DNA from 2 places in the Kineococcus haloalkalitolerans genome. Region 1 is predicted to be linked to the other one. Evidence: predicted binding sites of a transcription regulator. Region 1 holds the regulator's gene; the other holds the start of a gene.
What was found. Region 1 encodes HrcA, which represses chaperone genes, less so after heat shock. Its sites were predicted from a motif close to GNTNGCACTCGGNNNNNCCGAGTGCNANC; they were not measured.
Positions count from the first base shown of each region.

Region 2: a site for HrcA is predicted at 3,017-3,045, ahead of ACRYMY_RS04005 (Hsp20/alpha crystallin family protein). Genes of this name have one in related genera too.

Region 1 covers NZ_JBJLSH010000066.1:7,031-14,469, forward strand. The annotation lists gene ACRYMY_RS18375 (N-acetylglutaminylglutamine amidotransferase) at 1-1,692, opposite strand, end outside; gene ACRYMY_RS18380 (HIT domain-containing protein) at 1,715-2,116, opposite strand; gene ACRYMY_RS18385 (RNA polymerase sigma factor) at 2,412-2,882, shown strand; gene ACRYMY_RS18390 (Gmad2 immunoglobulin-like domain-containing protein) at 2,879-4,048, shown strand; gene dnaJ (molecular chaperone DnaJ) at 4,104-5,225, opposite strand; gene hrcA (heat-inducible transcriptional repressor HrcA) at 5,295-6,332, opposite strand; gene ACRYMY_RS18405 (DUF3097 family protein) at 6,481-7,335, shown strand.
Region 2 covers NZ_JBJLSH010000005.1:86,815-94,253, forward strand. The annotation lists gene ACRYMY_RS03990 (UDP-glucuronic acid decarboxylase family protein) at 1-326, opposite strand, end outside; gene ACRYMY_RS03995 (glycosyltransferase family 2 protein) at 415-1,284, shown strand; gene ACRYMY_RS04000 (glycosyltransferase family 2 protein) at 1,281-2,237, shown strand; gene ACRYMY_RS04005 (Hsp20/alpha crystallin family protein) at 2,517-2,936, opposite strand; gene hrpA (ATP-dependent RNA helicase HrpA) at 3,115-7,296, opposite strand.

The sequences.
Region 1 (7,439 bases):
GTCCAGCAGGTGGCTCACGTACTCGGGGCGGAACAGCCCGCGCCGGCGGGCGGCCTCGCTGGACAGGGCGTCCTTGACCAGGCCGAGGACCTTGCCCTCCAGGTGGGTGATGGCCGGCACGGGGAAGTAGCCCTTGGGCCGGTCGATGACCTCGCGCGGGATGACCCGGTAGCCGACCCGCTTGAGGACGCCCTTGCCGCCCTCGGCCAGGTGCATCTCCGGCGGCACGGCCGCGGCCAGCTCGACGAGGTCGTGGTCCAGAAACGGCACGCGGGCCTCCAGGCCCCACGCCATCGTCGTGTTGTCCACCCGCTTGACCGGGTCGTCGACGAGCATGACCTCGGTGTCCAGGCGCAGCGCCGCGTCCAGCGCGGTCTCGGCGCCCGGGCGCGCGAAGTGCTCGCGCACGAACTCCAGCGACACGTCGCGGTCGGTCATCCACTCCGGCCGCAGCACCTGGCCCATCTGGGCGTGGTCGCGGTCGAAGAACGCCCGCGCGTATGCCTCGACGCCCCGCTCGACGGGCACGCCCGCCAGCGGCGGGTACCAGTGGTAGCCGCCGAACACCTCGTCGGCGCCCTGCCCGGACTGCACGACGCGGATGGTCTGCGACACCTGCTGGGACAGCAGGTCGAAGGCGACGACGTCGTGGCTGACCATCGGCTCGCTCATCGCGCCCACGGCGTGCCCGAGCGCCCCGACCAGCTCGTCGCCGGTGACGCGGATGCGGTGGTGGTTCGTCGCGTACCGCTGCGCGATGACGTCGGAGTACGCGAACTCGTCGCCCTCGCGCCCGCCGACGGCCTCGAACCCGATGGAGTAGGTGGCCAGGTCGCTCTGCCCCTCCTCGGCGAGCAGGCCGGTGATGAGGCTGGAGTCCAGGCCGCCGGACAGCAGCACCCCGACGGGCACGTCGGCGACCAGGCGCCGGCGCACCGCGGTGCGCAGCGCCTCCAGGACGGCGTCCTCCCAGTCGCGCTCGGAGAAGCCGGCGAACTCCTCGCGGCGCACGTGGTCCGGCGCCCAGTAGCGGTGCTCGCGGCTGGTCCCGTCGGGCTCGACGACCCGGACCGTCGCCGGCGGCAGCTTGCGCACGCCCTTCAGGACCGTCAGCGGCGCGGGCACGACCGCGTGCCAGGACAGGTAGTGGTGCAGCGCGACCGGGTCGATCGTCGTGTCGACGTCCCCGCCGGCCAGCAGCGCCGGCAGCGTGGAGGCGAACCGCAGCCGCTGCGGCGTCTCGGCCAGGTACATCGGCTTGATGCCGAGGCGGTCGCGGAACAGCACGACGCGGCCGCTGTCCCGCTCGTGCAGGACGACGGCGAACATCCCCACCAGGTGGTGCACCACGTCGGTGCCCCAGCGGTGGTAGCCCTTGAGGATGACCTCGGTGTCGGAGGTCGAGGAGAAGCGGTAGCCGTGCCCCTGCAGCTCGGCGCGCAGCTCCTTGTAGTTGTAGACGCACCCGTTGAAGACGGCCGTCAGGCCCAGCTCCATGTCCACCATGGGCTGCGACCCGCACACCGACAGGTCGATGATCGACAGGCGCCGGTGCCCGAAGGCGACCCGGCCCTGCGCCCAGTACCCCTCCCCGTCCGGGCCCCGCGACGCCAGCGGCGCGGACATGCGCTGGACCGCGGACACGTCCGCCGGTCGTCCGTCGAACCTGACCTCACCGCACAAGCCGCACATGGCGCTCCATCCAACCCTTCGCTCAGCCGGGCGGCCAGGTGAAGCCCCGGCCGCCCAGGACGTGCCCGTGGACGTGCATGACCGACTGGCCCACCGCGGGGCCGGTGTTGAAGACGAGCCGGAACTGCCCGCCGCACTCGGCGTCGGCGACGCGCTGGGCGACCTCGACGAGGCGCGCCAGCGTCGCGGGGGCCGCCGCGGCGAGCTCGGCGACGGTCTCGTAGCGCTCGCGCGGGACGACGAGGACGTGCACGGGCGCCTGCGGGGCGACGTCGCGGAAGGCGACGACGAGCTCGTCGGAGTGCACGATCGTGGCGGGCAGCTCCCCCGCCACGATCCGCAGGAACAGGTCGTCGGGGGCGCGGGCCGCGCCGGACTCCTCACCGCCCGCGCCGGGCTCCGGGGGTCCGTCCTGGTCGGTCATGCGGCCGCAGGCTACCGGGCGGCGCGCCGGGCGCGGTGATCACCCGCTGGCGGAACCCGCTCGGGTTGGATGTCAACCGTGAGCGCTGGTCACTCGTCGTACTCGTGTGACGTGGAGGACGGGGGGTGCGGCCGTGGCTGAGGCGCGTCCCGAGCGCGGTGCGCGCTCCGGCGGCGGCAGGGTCCGCCCGGTGCTCGTGCGCGCCCGCGGGGCGGGCGGCGGGCCTGGTGAGCACGGCGGCCCCGACGGGGACGACGACCCGCGCGGCTGGGACGCCGACACGGCCGTCGCCCACCTGTACGCGGGCCACTGGCGCCGCCTGGTCGGCCTGGCCGTCCTGCTGCTCGGGGAGAGCGCCACCGCCGAGGAGGTCGTGCAGGACGCCTTCGTGGCGCTGCACCGGCGCTGGCGGCGGCTGGACGATCCGGGCGCGGCCGCGGCCTACCTGCGCCAGGCGGTCGTCAACGGCGCCCGCGACGTGCTGCGGCACCGGCAGGTCGCCGACCGGCACCGCCCGCTGCCCGACCCCGAGCCGGAGGGCCCCGAGGAGCGGGCGCTGCGCGCGGCCGAGCACCGCCGCGTGCTCGCGGCGCTCGACGCCCTGCCTCCGCGCCAGCGCGAGGTCCTCGTGCTGCGCTACCACGCCGACCTGTCCGAGCAGGACATCGCCGAGGCCCTGGGCGTCAGCCGCGGGGCCGTCAAGACGCACGCGCACCGCGGGCTGGCCGCCCTGCGCGCCGCCGTGCGGACCGAGGAGACCCCGTGAGCGGCACCGACCAGCCCGACCAGCCCGACGTCCCCGGGACCGGCCCCCTGCCGGACCCGGCCACCGACCCGACCGCCCGCGCGCTGCGCGGGGCCATGGCCGCGCGCGCCGCCGCGGTCGACCCGCCCGACCGCCTCCAGGAGATCCTCATGGCCAGCCAGTCCTCCCGCCGCCGCACGCGCGCCTGGACGGCGGTGGCCGCGGCGGCCGCCGTCGTCGTCGTGGGCGGCAGCGCCCTCGCCCTGACCCAGCGCGGCGGCGACAGCGTCACGACCGTCGCGGCCGCCACGTCGGCGACGTCCGAGCCGGCCGCGCCGACGAGCAGCGAGCCGGCCTCGCCGACCTCCGAGCCGGCCGAGCCCGCGCCCGCGCCCGCGGAGCCGACCGCCGCCACGAGCGAGCCGGCCGCCCCGACGTCGGCGCCCGCCACCAGCGCCCCGGCGTCCGCGGGCTCCGCGCTGCCCTCGGGCGCCGCCAGCGTCCCGGTCTACTGGCTGGGCGGGGAGGGTTCCCCCAAGCTGTTCCGCGAGTGGGTGCCGGTCTCCGGCGGCGCCGACGACGCGACGCTGGCGCTGCGCGCCCTGCTGGGCGGCTCGCCCGCCGACCCCGACTACGCCAGCCCCTTCGGCCCCGACGCCGGCGCGAGCGTCACCGCCGCCGACGGGCGCCTGGTCGTCGACGTCGCGGCCTCCGCGGTCTCCGGCGACGTGGAGACCGGCGACGCGGACCTGGCCGTGCAGCAGCTGGTGTGGACCGTGACGGCGGCCGCCGGGCAGGACGTGCCCGTCGAGCTGCGCGTGGACGGGGCCGCCGGGCAGCCCGTCTTCGGGCGGGTCGTCGCCCAGGCGGTCTCGCGGGCCCCGCGCGCCGAGGTCCAGGCCCCGGTGTGGATCACCGGCGTGTCGACGTCCACGCCGGGGTCGGTGACCGTCGAGGGCACCGGCACGGCGTTCGAGGGCACCCTGCTGTGGACCGTCACCGACGCCGCGGGCACCGAGGTGGCGCGCGACGCCGTGCAGGCCGGCGCGAACGGCACCTGGGGCGACTTCTCCTTCACGGCGGCGCTGCCGGCCGGGGACTACACCGTGACCGTCGTGGCGCCCGACGAGTCCGGCGGCGAGGGCGCCGCGCCGCTGCCGGACACCAAGACCGTCACGGTCCGCTGAACCGGCCGCGGGCCGCGCTCCCTCGGGGGGAGCGCGGCCCGCGGTCAGCGACCGGTCAGCGGCCGGAGAAGCGGTCGCGCAGCTTGGAGAAGACGCCCTGGTGGGCCGGCTGCAGCGTGCCCGCCGGGCGGACCTCGCCGCGCAGCTCGGCCAGCCGGCGCAGCAGCGACTCCTGCTCGTCGTCCAGGTCGCGCGGGGTGCGCACCTCCAGGGTGACCACCAGGTCGCCGCGGCCGGTGGAGCGCAGGTGCTCCACGCCGCGCGCGCGCAGCGTCACCTGCTCGCCCGGCTGCGCGCCGGGGCGCACCTCCACGGCCTCGGTGCCGTCCAGGGTCTCCAGGGGGATGGAGGCGCCCAGCGCGGCGGCCGTCATCGGCACCTCCAGGGTGCAGTGCAGGTCGTCGCCGGAGCGGGTGAACACCGGGTGCGGGCGCTCGTGGACCTCCACGTACAGGTCCCCGGGCGGGCCGCCGGCCGTGCCGACCTCGCCCTGCGCGGCCAGCTGGATGCGGGTGCCGGTGTCCACGCCCGCCGGGATGCGGATCGTCAGCGGCCGGCGCGCGCGCACGCGGCCCTCCCCGTTGCACTCCTGGCACGGCGAGGGCAGCACCGTGCCGAAGCCGTGGCACGTCGGGCACGGCGCGGTCGTCATGACCTGGCCCAGCAGCGAGCGCACCACGCGCTGCACCTGCCCCTGCCCGTGGCAGATGTCGCAGGTCTGCGGGCTGGTGCCCGGCTGGCAGCAGGTGCCCTTGCACGTCGGGCACAGCACCGCGGTGTCCACCTGGATGGAGCGCTCGGCGCCGAAGGCGGCCTCTGCCAGGTCCACGTCGACGCGGATGAGGGCGTCCTGCCCGCGCTGCGTGCGGCTGGCCGGACCGCGCCCGCCCGCCCCGGCGCCCTGGCCGAAGAAGGCGTCCATGATGTCGCTGAAGCCGAACCCGGCGCCGAACCCGGCCGCGCCCGGCTGCTGGCCGCCGCCGCGGTCGTACAGCGCCCGCTTCTCCGGGTTGGACAGCGTCTCGTAGGCCTGGGAGACCTCCTTGAAGCGGTCGCCCGCCTCCGGGTCGTCGGTGACGTCGGGGTGGAGCTTGCGCGCCAGCTTCCGGTAGGCGCGCTTGATGTCCTCCGCCGAGGCGTCCCTGCTGACGCCGAGGACGTCGTAGTAGTCGCTCACGAGGCGCTCAGGTCTCCTGTCGGGTCGGTCGGTGGGGGCGGGTCGCGGGCGTGGCCGGGCTCACGGGGTTCACGTGGCGAGGATCCGCGAGACGTAGCGTGACACCGCGCGGACGGCGGCCATCGTCGTGGGGTAGTCCATCCGCGTCGGGCCCAGGACGCCGAGGCGGGCCAGCGCCCGGCCCTCGCCGCCGTAGCCGGTGGTCACCACGGACGTCTCGGTGAGCCCGACGTGCACGTTCTCCGAGCCGATCCGCACGGTGAGCCCGTCGCCGCCGCCGTCCTCGGTCATCTCCTGCACCAGGCGCAGCAGCACGACGTGCTCCTCCAGCGCCTCCAGGACGCTTCCCAGGGAGGCGGCCAGGTCCGGCCCGGACTTGGCGAGGTTGGACGTGCCGGCGATGACCACCCGCTCGGCCAGGCCGGCGGTCAGGCAGTCGCCCAGGGCCGCCGCGACCTCGGCGGCCACGGCCATGTCCTCGGTCGGGGTCTGCTGGACGACGTCGGTGAGGGCGACGCGGGCCTCCTGCAGGCGGTGCCCGGCCACGGCGGCGTTCAGCCGGGTGCGCAGGGCCGTCAGCGAGGTGACCAGCGCGGCGGGGTCGGCGGCCGAGCGCAGCTCCACCACGCGCTGCTCGACGCGGCCGGTGTCGGTGATGAGGACCAGCAGCGCGCTGCGCCCGCCCACCGGCACGACCTCCACGTGCCGCACGGCCGCCCGCGAGAGCGAGGGGTACTGCACGACGGCGGCCTGCCGGGTGATCTGCGCCAGCAGCCGCACGGTGCGGTCCACGACGTCGTCGAGGTCCACGGCACCGTCGAGGAACGTCTGGATGGCGCGCTTCTCGGCCGTCGACATCGGCTTGACGGTGGCCAGCCGGTCCACGAACAGCCGGTAGCCCTTGTCGGTGGGGATGCGCCCGGCGCTGGTGTGGGGCTGGGTGATGTAGCCCTCGTCCTCCAGCACCGCCATGTCGTTGCGGATCGTCGCCGGGGACACGCCCAGGCGGTGGCGCTCGACCAGCGCCTTGGAGCCGACGGGCTCGTGCGTCGACACGTAGTCCTCGACGATGGCGCGCAGCACGGCCAGCCGCCGGTCGTCGCTCATCGGCACCTCCCCCGTCCGCTCCCCGTCCCGGTCCCGCCGCCCGCGCAGCTCTGGCACTCGCGACGGGCGAGTGCCAAGTCTAGACCTCGCCCCGGACACGCGCCGCCCGCTGCCGGGCCGCGGCGCGCCGCGTCCGTAGGGTGCCCGGGTGGCTGCTGACCGGTACGGCTCCGACGTCCTCGCCCGCGACCCGCACCCGCGCCGGCCCGCCTCCCGCGAGGAGACCGCCGTGAGCGGGCTCGTCGTGGAGGACGTCGAGACCGGCTGGGTGGGCGCCGTCGTGCGTACCGAGAAGAGCGGCGGCGTGCACGTGGTCGTCCTGGAGGACCGCCGCGGGCGCACCCGCACCTTCCCCCTCGGGCCGGGCTTCTGGGTGGACGGGCAGCCCGTGCGCCTCGTCGCCCCGCGCGGGCCCGCCGCTCCCGCCGCCCCCGGCCGCACCGCCTCGGGGTCGGTGGCCGTGGCCGGCGCCGCCGCCCGCACCGCCCGCGCCTCGCGCATCCTCGTCGAGGGCCGCCACGACGCCGAGCTCGTCGAGCGCGTCTGGGGCGACGACCTGCGCGTGGAGGGCGTCGTCGTGGAGGTCCTGGACGGCGTGGACGACCTCGACGCCGCCGTGCGCGCCTTCGGGCCCCGGCCGGGCCGGCGGATCGGCGTCCTCGTCGACCACCTCGTCGCCGGCAGCAAGGAGTCGCGGATCGTCGCCGCCGTCGCGCGCAGCCCGCACGTCCTCGTCGTCGGGCACCCCTTCGTCGACGTGTGGCAGGCGGTGCGCCCGCAGCGCCTCGGCTGGGAGCGCTGGCCCGCCGTGCCGCGCGGCACGTCGTGGAAGCACGGGATCCTCGCCGAGCTCGGCTGGCCGCACGCCACCCAGGCCGACGTCGCGCACGGCTGGAAGCGCATCCTCGGCACCGTGCGCACCATCGCCGACCTCGAGCCGGCCCTGTCCGGGCGCGTGGAGGAGCTCGTCGACTTCGTGACCGCCGACGGCGCCGACGCCTGAGACCCGGCCCGTGCCGGAGCGGCTCGGGGTCCGGCCGGGGTCGCCCGCTCCCGGCGGTGGACGGCGGGGGCGCACCGCCTACGACCTCCGGGTGGACCGGGTCC
Region 2 (7,439 bases), on a different contig from region 1:
GGCAGCTTGAGGTAGTCCACCGGCGAGGCCGGGGAGGCGAAGTGCAGCACGAGGTCCACGTCGCCGCCGACGTGCACGTACTCGGTGATGTCGCAGCGCCGCAGCCGGAAGCCGGGGCGGTCGACCAGGTGGGCGACGTTGTCCGGCACGCCGGTGAGGAAGTTGTCGAGGCAGACGACCTCGACGCCGGCGTCGAGGAGCGCCTCGCACAGGTGGCTGCCGAGGAAACCGGCGCCGCCGGTGACGACGGCCCGGGAGAAGGTGCGCGGCTCCCGCGCCCGCTCCGGCGTCTGCTGCGACTGCTGCGTGTGCTGCACGCTGGGCATGCAACCACCCGCCGGCCCGCCGCGCGCGGCCGACGCGCCCGCGGGCCGCGCGGGGTGCGGGTCGCCGGCGGGCCGCTAGCGTGCCGCCGTGACCTCCCCCGCCCTGCCCGTGACCGTCGTGGTCGCCACCCGCGACCGGGCCGAGGACCTGCGCCGCTCCCTGCCCCGCCACGAGGCGCCGGTGGTGCTCGTCGACAACGGCTCGCGCGACGCGACGGTGGAGGTGGCGCGCGCGGAGGGGCGGCGCCGGCGCGAGGAGGGCCTGCCGCCGCTGATCGTGCTGGAGGCCGGGGAGAACCTGGGCGCGGTCGGGCGCAACCTCGGCGTGGGGGCCGCGGAGACGCCGCTGGTGGCCTTCGCCGACGACGACTCCTGGTGGGCGCCGGGGGCGCTGGTGCGCGCCGGGGAGCTGTTCGCCGCGCACCCGCGGATGGCGGTGCTCGCCGCGCGCCTGCTCGTCGGGCCGGCCGAGGAGCTGGACGGCGTGTGCGACGACATGGCCGCGGCGCCGTGGGGGCGCAGCGACGACCTGCCCGGCCCGGACGTGCTGGGGTTCCTGGCGTGCGGGGCGGTGGTGCGCCGCGAGCCGTACCTGGCGGTGGGGGGCTTCGACCCCGTCGTGCACTTCGCGGGCGAGGAGGAGCGCTTCACCTACGACCTGGTGGCCGCCGGGTGGGGCCTGGCGTACGTCGACGAGGTCGTCGCCCACCACCACCCCTCCCCCACCCGCAGCACCCCCGAGCAGCGGCTGCGCCTGCTGCAGCGCAACAGGTTGCTGACGGCGTGGATGCGCCGGCCGGTGCGCGTGGCGGCGCGCGACACCCTGCGGGCCCTGCGCGGGCCCGCGCACGAGCGCGGCGGGGTGCTGGACGCGGCGCGCCGGATGCCCGGCGCCCTGCGCCGGCGGCACCTCGCCGGCCCGGAGGTCGAGCGCCGGCTCGCGGTGATCGGCCGGTGAGCGCCCCCGGGACCTGGCCGGAGGAGCCGCTGGACGGCCCGCCCGACGCGCGGGTCACCGTCGTCGTCATCACCTGGCAGCGGCGCGAGGAGGCGCTGCTGGCGGTGCGCCGGCTGCTGGCGCTGCCCGAGCGCCCGCGGGTGGTGGTGCTGGACAACGGCTCCACCGACGGGACGGCGGCGGCGCTGCGCGCGGCGCACCCGCGGGGCGCGCCCGGCGCGGACCGCCTCGACGTCGTCGTGCTGCCGGAGAACCAGGGCGCGGTCGCCCGCAACACGGGCGTGGCGACGGCCTCCACGCCGTACGTGGCCTTCTGCGACGACGACACCTGGTGGGAGCCGGGGTCGCTGGCGCGCGCCGCGGACGTCATGGACGCCGACCCGCGGGTGGCGGTCCTGACGGCCCGCATCCTCGTCGAGCCCGGCTCGCGCGAGGACGACATCGTCGCCGAGCTGCGCGACTCCCCGGTGCCCGGCGTCCCCGGCCTGCCGGGCCCGGCGCTGGGCAGCTTCCTGGCGGGCGCGTCGGTGGTGCGCCGCGACGCCTTCCTGGGCGTGGGCGGGTTCTCCCGGCGGCTGTGGCTGGGCGGGGAGGAGGAGCTGCTGGCCGCCGACCTGGCCGCGGCCGGCTGGGAGCTGTGCTACCTGGAGGACCTCGTCGTGCACCACCAGGCGTCGGTGCTGCGCGAGTCGGCGCTGCGCCGCCGGCACGGGGTGCGCAACACGCTGTGGTTCACGTGGCTGCGCCGGCCGGTGCCGGCGGCGCTGCGGCGCACCGGGTTCCTGCTGTCCAGCGTGCCGCGGGACCGCGTCAGCGCGCTGGGCGTGCTGGACGCGGTCCGCGGCCTGCCGTGGCTGGTGCGGGAGCGGCGGGTGCTGCCCCCGCACGCCGAGGCGCGCTTCGCCAGTCTGGAGCAGGCGCAGCGCGAGTCGCGCTCCCGGCACTACGGCTGACCCCGCCGGCACCGCGCCGGGGGCGACCTCACCCGCCGCCACGGGCTGCGCCTCCCGGCCGGGCGGCCGGGGGCGGTCACCGTCCGCGCGGGAACCGCGGACCTCCGCGCACCCGGCACGGGCGCCTCGAGCGCCGTGGACCGCGCGGGAGCGGCGGGCGGGTCGTCGCCACCGCCCGCCCCGCCGTCCCGAGTACCGTCGCCGTCGGCCGCGGACGGCCACCTCGCCTCGACCTCGAGCAGCAGCAGGTCGACGAGGAGGTCCGCGACCGGGTCGGCCTCAGGTGCCGATCGCCTGCTGGTCATCGGCGTGCTGGACCTCGATGCGCCGCGGCTTGGCCTTCTCGGCCACCGGGACCCGCAGCGTGAGGACGCCCGCGCGGTAGCCGGCGCTGATCCGCTCGGTGTCGAGGTTGTCGCCGAGGATGAGCTGGCGGCTGAACACCCCGCGGGGGCGCTCGGCGGCGATCATCTCGTCGGTGCCCTCGTGCACGGGCCGCTGCGCCCGCACCGTCAGGACGTTGCGCTCGACGTCGAGCTCCACGGTGGACGGGTCGACGCCGGGGAGGTCGAACTCCACGACGAACTCGTCACCGCGCCGCCAGGCGTCCATCGGCATCACCGCCGGCCTGGCCGTGGTCCCCAGGAACTGCTGCGTCAGGCGGTCCAGCTCCCGGAAGGGATCGGTGCGCATCAGCATCGTCACCACCTCCGTCGTCGTCAGGAGATGCGCTGTGAACCCCGTGCCGGCCGGTCCCTGCCCGGTCGGCACAGCACTGTGTTAGCACTCCCGGCGCGCGCGTGCAAGAGGTGCGCGAGGATCGGTCGACCCACTGGACCTGCTGCGGCGCAACGGTTCCGGCAGGACCCGGACCGGGTCAGGAGATCTCGGCCAGCGCCCGCATGACCCGCTGCTCGCTGACCGGGTGCGCGGTGGCGACCCCCTGCGCGAACAGCTGCAGGCGCAGCTCCTCCAGGGTCCAGCGCAGGTCGGCCAGCTCGCGCGGCACCACGGGCCCGGCGCGGCGCACCCGGTCCGCCCACGCGTCGGCCACGCGGGAGAACTCGGCCATCCGCACCCGGTCGCGCTGCGGGTCGTCGGGCACCGCGGCCAGGCGGCGCCCGATCCCCTGCAGGTAGCGCAGCAGGTCCGGCAGCCGCGCCGGCCCGGCGTCGGTGACGAACCCGGGGTGGACCAGGCCGGTGAACTGCGCGCGCACGTCGGTCAGGGACGGCACCAGCGCCAGGCTCGTGGTCCGCGACATCGCCCGCTCCACCTCGGCGGCCGAGCGCAGCACGCGCAGCGTCCGCTGCACCGTCTCGGCCGTGGCGGCGGGCAGGCGGGCACCCACCCGCCGCGCCAGGTCGTCGAACTCCGCGCGCGCGCGGACGGGCCCGCCCTCGGCGTCCAGCAGCTCACCCACCGTCGCGACGAGGCAGTCCTCCAGGACGGCGGCGGCGCTGCCGTGCGGGGCGCGCGCCAGCAGCAGCTTGGCGTCGTTGGGCAGAGCGGCCTGCACGGCGCGCAGCGGCGAGGGCAGCACGAGCAGGAGCAGCCGGCGAACGCCGTCGCGGTGCGCGCGGCGCGCCTCCGCCGCGGTGGCGAACACGCGCAGGCCCACCGAGGCGCCCTCGTCGACCAGCGCCGGCCAGGAGGTCACCTCGGCGCCGCGCACGACGCTGGTGCGGGTCTCCGGGACGCGCTCGGGCAGGTCGTCCCACGAGCGCGCGCCGTCGACCTGCAGGTCGTCGGCGACCTCGGTGAGCGTCTCGCGCACCTGACCGGCCAGCCGCTCGCGCAGGGCGCCGAAGTCCTTGCCCCGCGCCAGCTCCCGCACCTCCCCGCTCGCGGGGTCCGGCGCCACCACCCGGTACGTGACGCGCAGGTGGTCAGGGACCTTCGCCAGGTCGACGTCCTCGAGGTATACCTCGGTGCCGTCGCCGAGGCGCGGCATCTCCCGCTCGAACGCGGTCCAGAAGTCCTCCGCGCGCGGGGTGACGCGCTGCAGGAACCGCGCCGCGACGTCGGGGGCGGGCACGAGGTTCTTGCGCAGCTGCTTGGGCAGGGCCCGCACCAGCGCCGTCACCAGCTCGTGCCGCAGGCCCGGCACCTGCCAGGCCAGGTCGCGGTCGTCGAAGCGGTTGACGACCTCCAGCGGCACCTCGACGGTCACACCGTCCTGCGGCGAGCCGGGCTCGAACACGTACGTCAGGGCCAGCTCCAGCGCCCCGGACCCGCTGCCCTGCACCCAGGTGCGGGGGAAGTCCTCCTCGCTGACGGCCGCGTCGTCCGCCACGAGCATCGCCGGGTCGAACGTCAGCAGCTCCGGCTGCTCGCGGCGCACCCGCTTCCACCAGGTGTCGAAGTGCCGGCCGGAGACGACCTCAGCGCCCACCCGGGCGTCGTAGAAGTCGAACAGCGCCTGGTCGTCGACGACGATGTCGCGCCGGCGGGCGCGGTGCTCCAGCTCCTCGGCCTCCTCGAGCAGCTCGCGGTTGCGGGCGAAGAACTCGTGGCGGGTCTCGAAGTCGCCCTCGACGAGGGCGTGCCGGATGAACAGCTCCCGCGACAGCTCCGGGTCGACCGACCCGTAGGCGACGGTGCGCCCGGCGACGACCGGCACCCCGTACAGGGTGACCCGCTCGGTGGCCACGACGGCGGCGCGCTTGCGCGACCAGCGCGGCTCGGAGTACTGCCGCTTGACGACGTGCTCGGCCAGCGGCTCGATCCAGCGCGGGTCGATCGCGGCGACGGTGCGCGCCCACAGGCGGGTCGTCTCGACCAGCTCGGCGGCGACGACCCAGTCGGGCGAGCGCCGGCCCAGCGCCGAGCCGGGGAACACGGCGAACCGGGCGCCGCGGGCGCCCAGGTACTCCTGCTGCGCGGGCCGCTCGCCGCGGCCGCGGCGGCGCTCGTCGCGCACCTCCTTCAGGCCGATGCCGCCCAGCAGCCCGGCCAGCAGGGAGCGGTGCACGGCGTCGGCGTCGTACAGGCCGGCGAAGCGGTCGCGCGGCCGCTCACCGGGCGCGGCGTCCGGCACGGCCTCCGCCTCGGGCAGGGGGTCCGGTTCGACGACCTCCATCCGCAGCTCGCGCTGGGCGATGCGCCGCAGCTGGGTGTACGTGTCCTGCCACTCGCGGATGCGCAGGTAGTGCAGGAACTCCGCCTTGACGGTGCGCCGGAACGCCGAGGAGGACAGCCGGCGCTGCTCGGCGCGCAGGTGGTGCCACAGGTTCAGCAGGCTGAGGAAGTCGGACTGCTCGTGGCGGAACCGGGCGTGCAGCTGGGCGGCGCGCTCGCGCTGCTCCAGGGGCCGCTCGCGCGGGTCCTGCACGCTGAGGGCCGCCACGACGACGAGGACGTCGTGCAGGCACCCGTTGCGCCCGCCCTCCAGCACCATCCGGGCCAGGCGGGGGTCGATGGGCAGGCGGGACAGGTCGCGGCCGGTGCGGGTCAGGCGCGGGCCGCGGTCGCCCGGCCGGGCCTCCTCCAGCGCGCCCAGCTCGGTCAGCAGCGCCAGGCCGTCGGCGACCGCGCGCCGCTCGGGCGGCTGGATGAACGGGAACGCGGCGATGTCGCCCAGCCCGAGGGAGGCCATCTGCAGGATGACGGCGGCCAGGTTGGTGCGCAGCACCTCCGGGTCGGTGTACTCGGGGCGGGAGAGGAAGTCCGCCTCGGAGTAGAGCCTGATGCAGATGCCGTCCGCGACGCGCCCGCAGCGCCCGGTCCGCTGGTTCGCCGAGGCCTGCGAGACGCGCTCGACGGGCAGGCGCTGCACCTTGGTGCGGGTGCTGTACCGGGAGATGCGCGCGGTGCCGACGTCGACGACGTAGCGGATGCCGGGCACCGTCAGGGACGTCTCGGCCACGTTGGTGGACAGCACCACGCGCCGGCCGCCGTGCGGGCGGAACACCCGGTGCTGCTCCTCGGCGGACAGCCGCGCGAACAGGGGCAGGACCTCCAGGTCGCGGAACCCCCGCTCCTTGCGCAGCCCCTCCACGGCCTCGGCGGTCTCGCGGATCTCGCGCTCGCCGGGCAGGAACACCAGCACGTCACCGGGGCCCTCGGCGGCCAGTTCGCGCAGCGCGTCCAGGACGCCCTCGGTCTGGTCGCGGTCGTCCTCGCGCAGCGCGGACGCCTCGGCGCCGTCGTCCCCCTCCTCGGGCTCCTCCACGAGCTCCTCGGCGGCCAGCGGCCGGTAGCGGACCTCGACGGGGTAGGTGCGCCCGGAGACCTCCAGGACGGGCGCGCCGCCGAAGTGCTCGGAGAAGCGCTCGGTCTCGATGGTGGCGGAGGTGATGACGAGCTTGAGGTCGGGCCGGCGCGGCAGCAACCGCGCGAGGTAGCCGAGGAGGAAGTCGATGGTGAGGCTGCGCTCGTGGGCCTCGTCGACGATGAGGGTGTCGTACTGCAGCAGCTCGGGGTCGCGCTGCACCTCGGCCAGCAGGGTGCCGTCGGTCATGACCTTGACGAGGTTGTCCTCGCCGACCTCGTCGGTGAAGCGCACCGAGTACCCGACGAGGGAGCCGGGCGCGCGGCCCAGGTCGGTGCCCAGCTCCTCGGCGACGCGCTCGGCCACGGCCCGCGCGGCGATGCGCCGCGGCTGGGTGTGCCCGATGCGCCCGCGCACGCCGCGGCCGACCTCCAGGGCGATCTTGGGCAGCTGGGTGGTCTTGCCCGAGCCGGTCTCCCCGGCCACGACGACGACCTGGTGCTCGCGCAGCGCGGCGGCGATGCGGTCCTTCTCCTGGCTGACGGGCAGCTCGGCGGGGTAGCGCAGCACCGGCACGGAGGCGCGCCGGCGCGCGGTGCGCTCCTCGGCCGCCGCGGTCTGCGCCGCCACGTCGGCCAGCAGCTCGTCCAGGTCGCCGGGCAGGGCCAGGCGCCGGCGCAGCCGCTGCTCCTCGCGCAGCGAGACACCCGCCAGGCGCTGCACGAGCTCCTCGACGCGCGGGTCGGCGGGCAGCGGGCGGCCGGCTCCCCGGGGAGCGCCCCGGGAGTCCGGGCGGGAGCGGGAGGGGCGACGGCGCGAGGGGCGGCGGGAGGGGGCGTCCGACATGGCGGGTCGAGTCTAGGTCCCCCACTCGCTCACCCGTTCGGAGCAACTTCGGTCACCGGGGGTGAGCGAAACGGGTGACTCGCTTGTGCGGCGTCCCCCGACGGCCTCACAGTCGGTCGCGGACCGTCACCGGGGGGCGACGG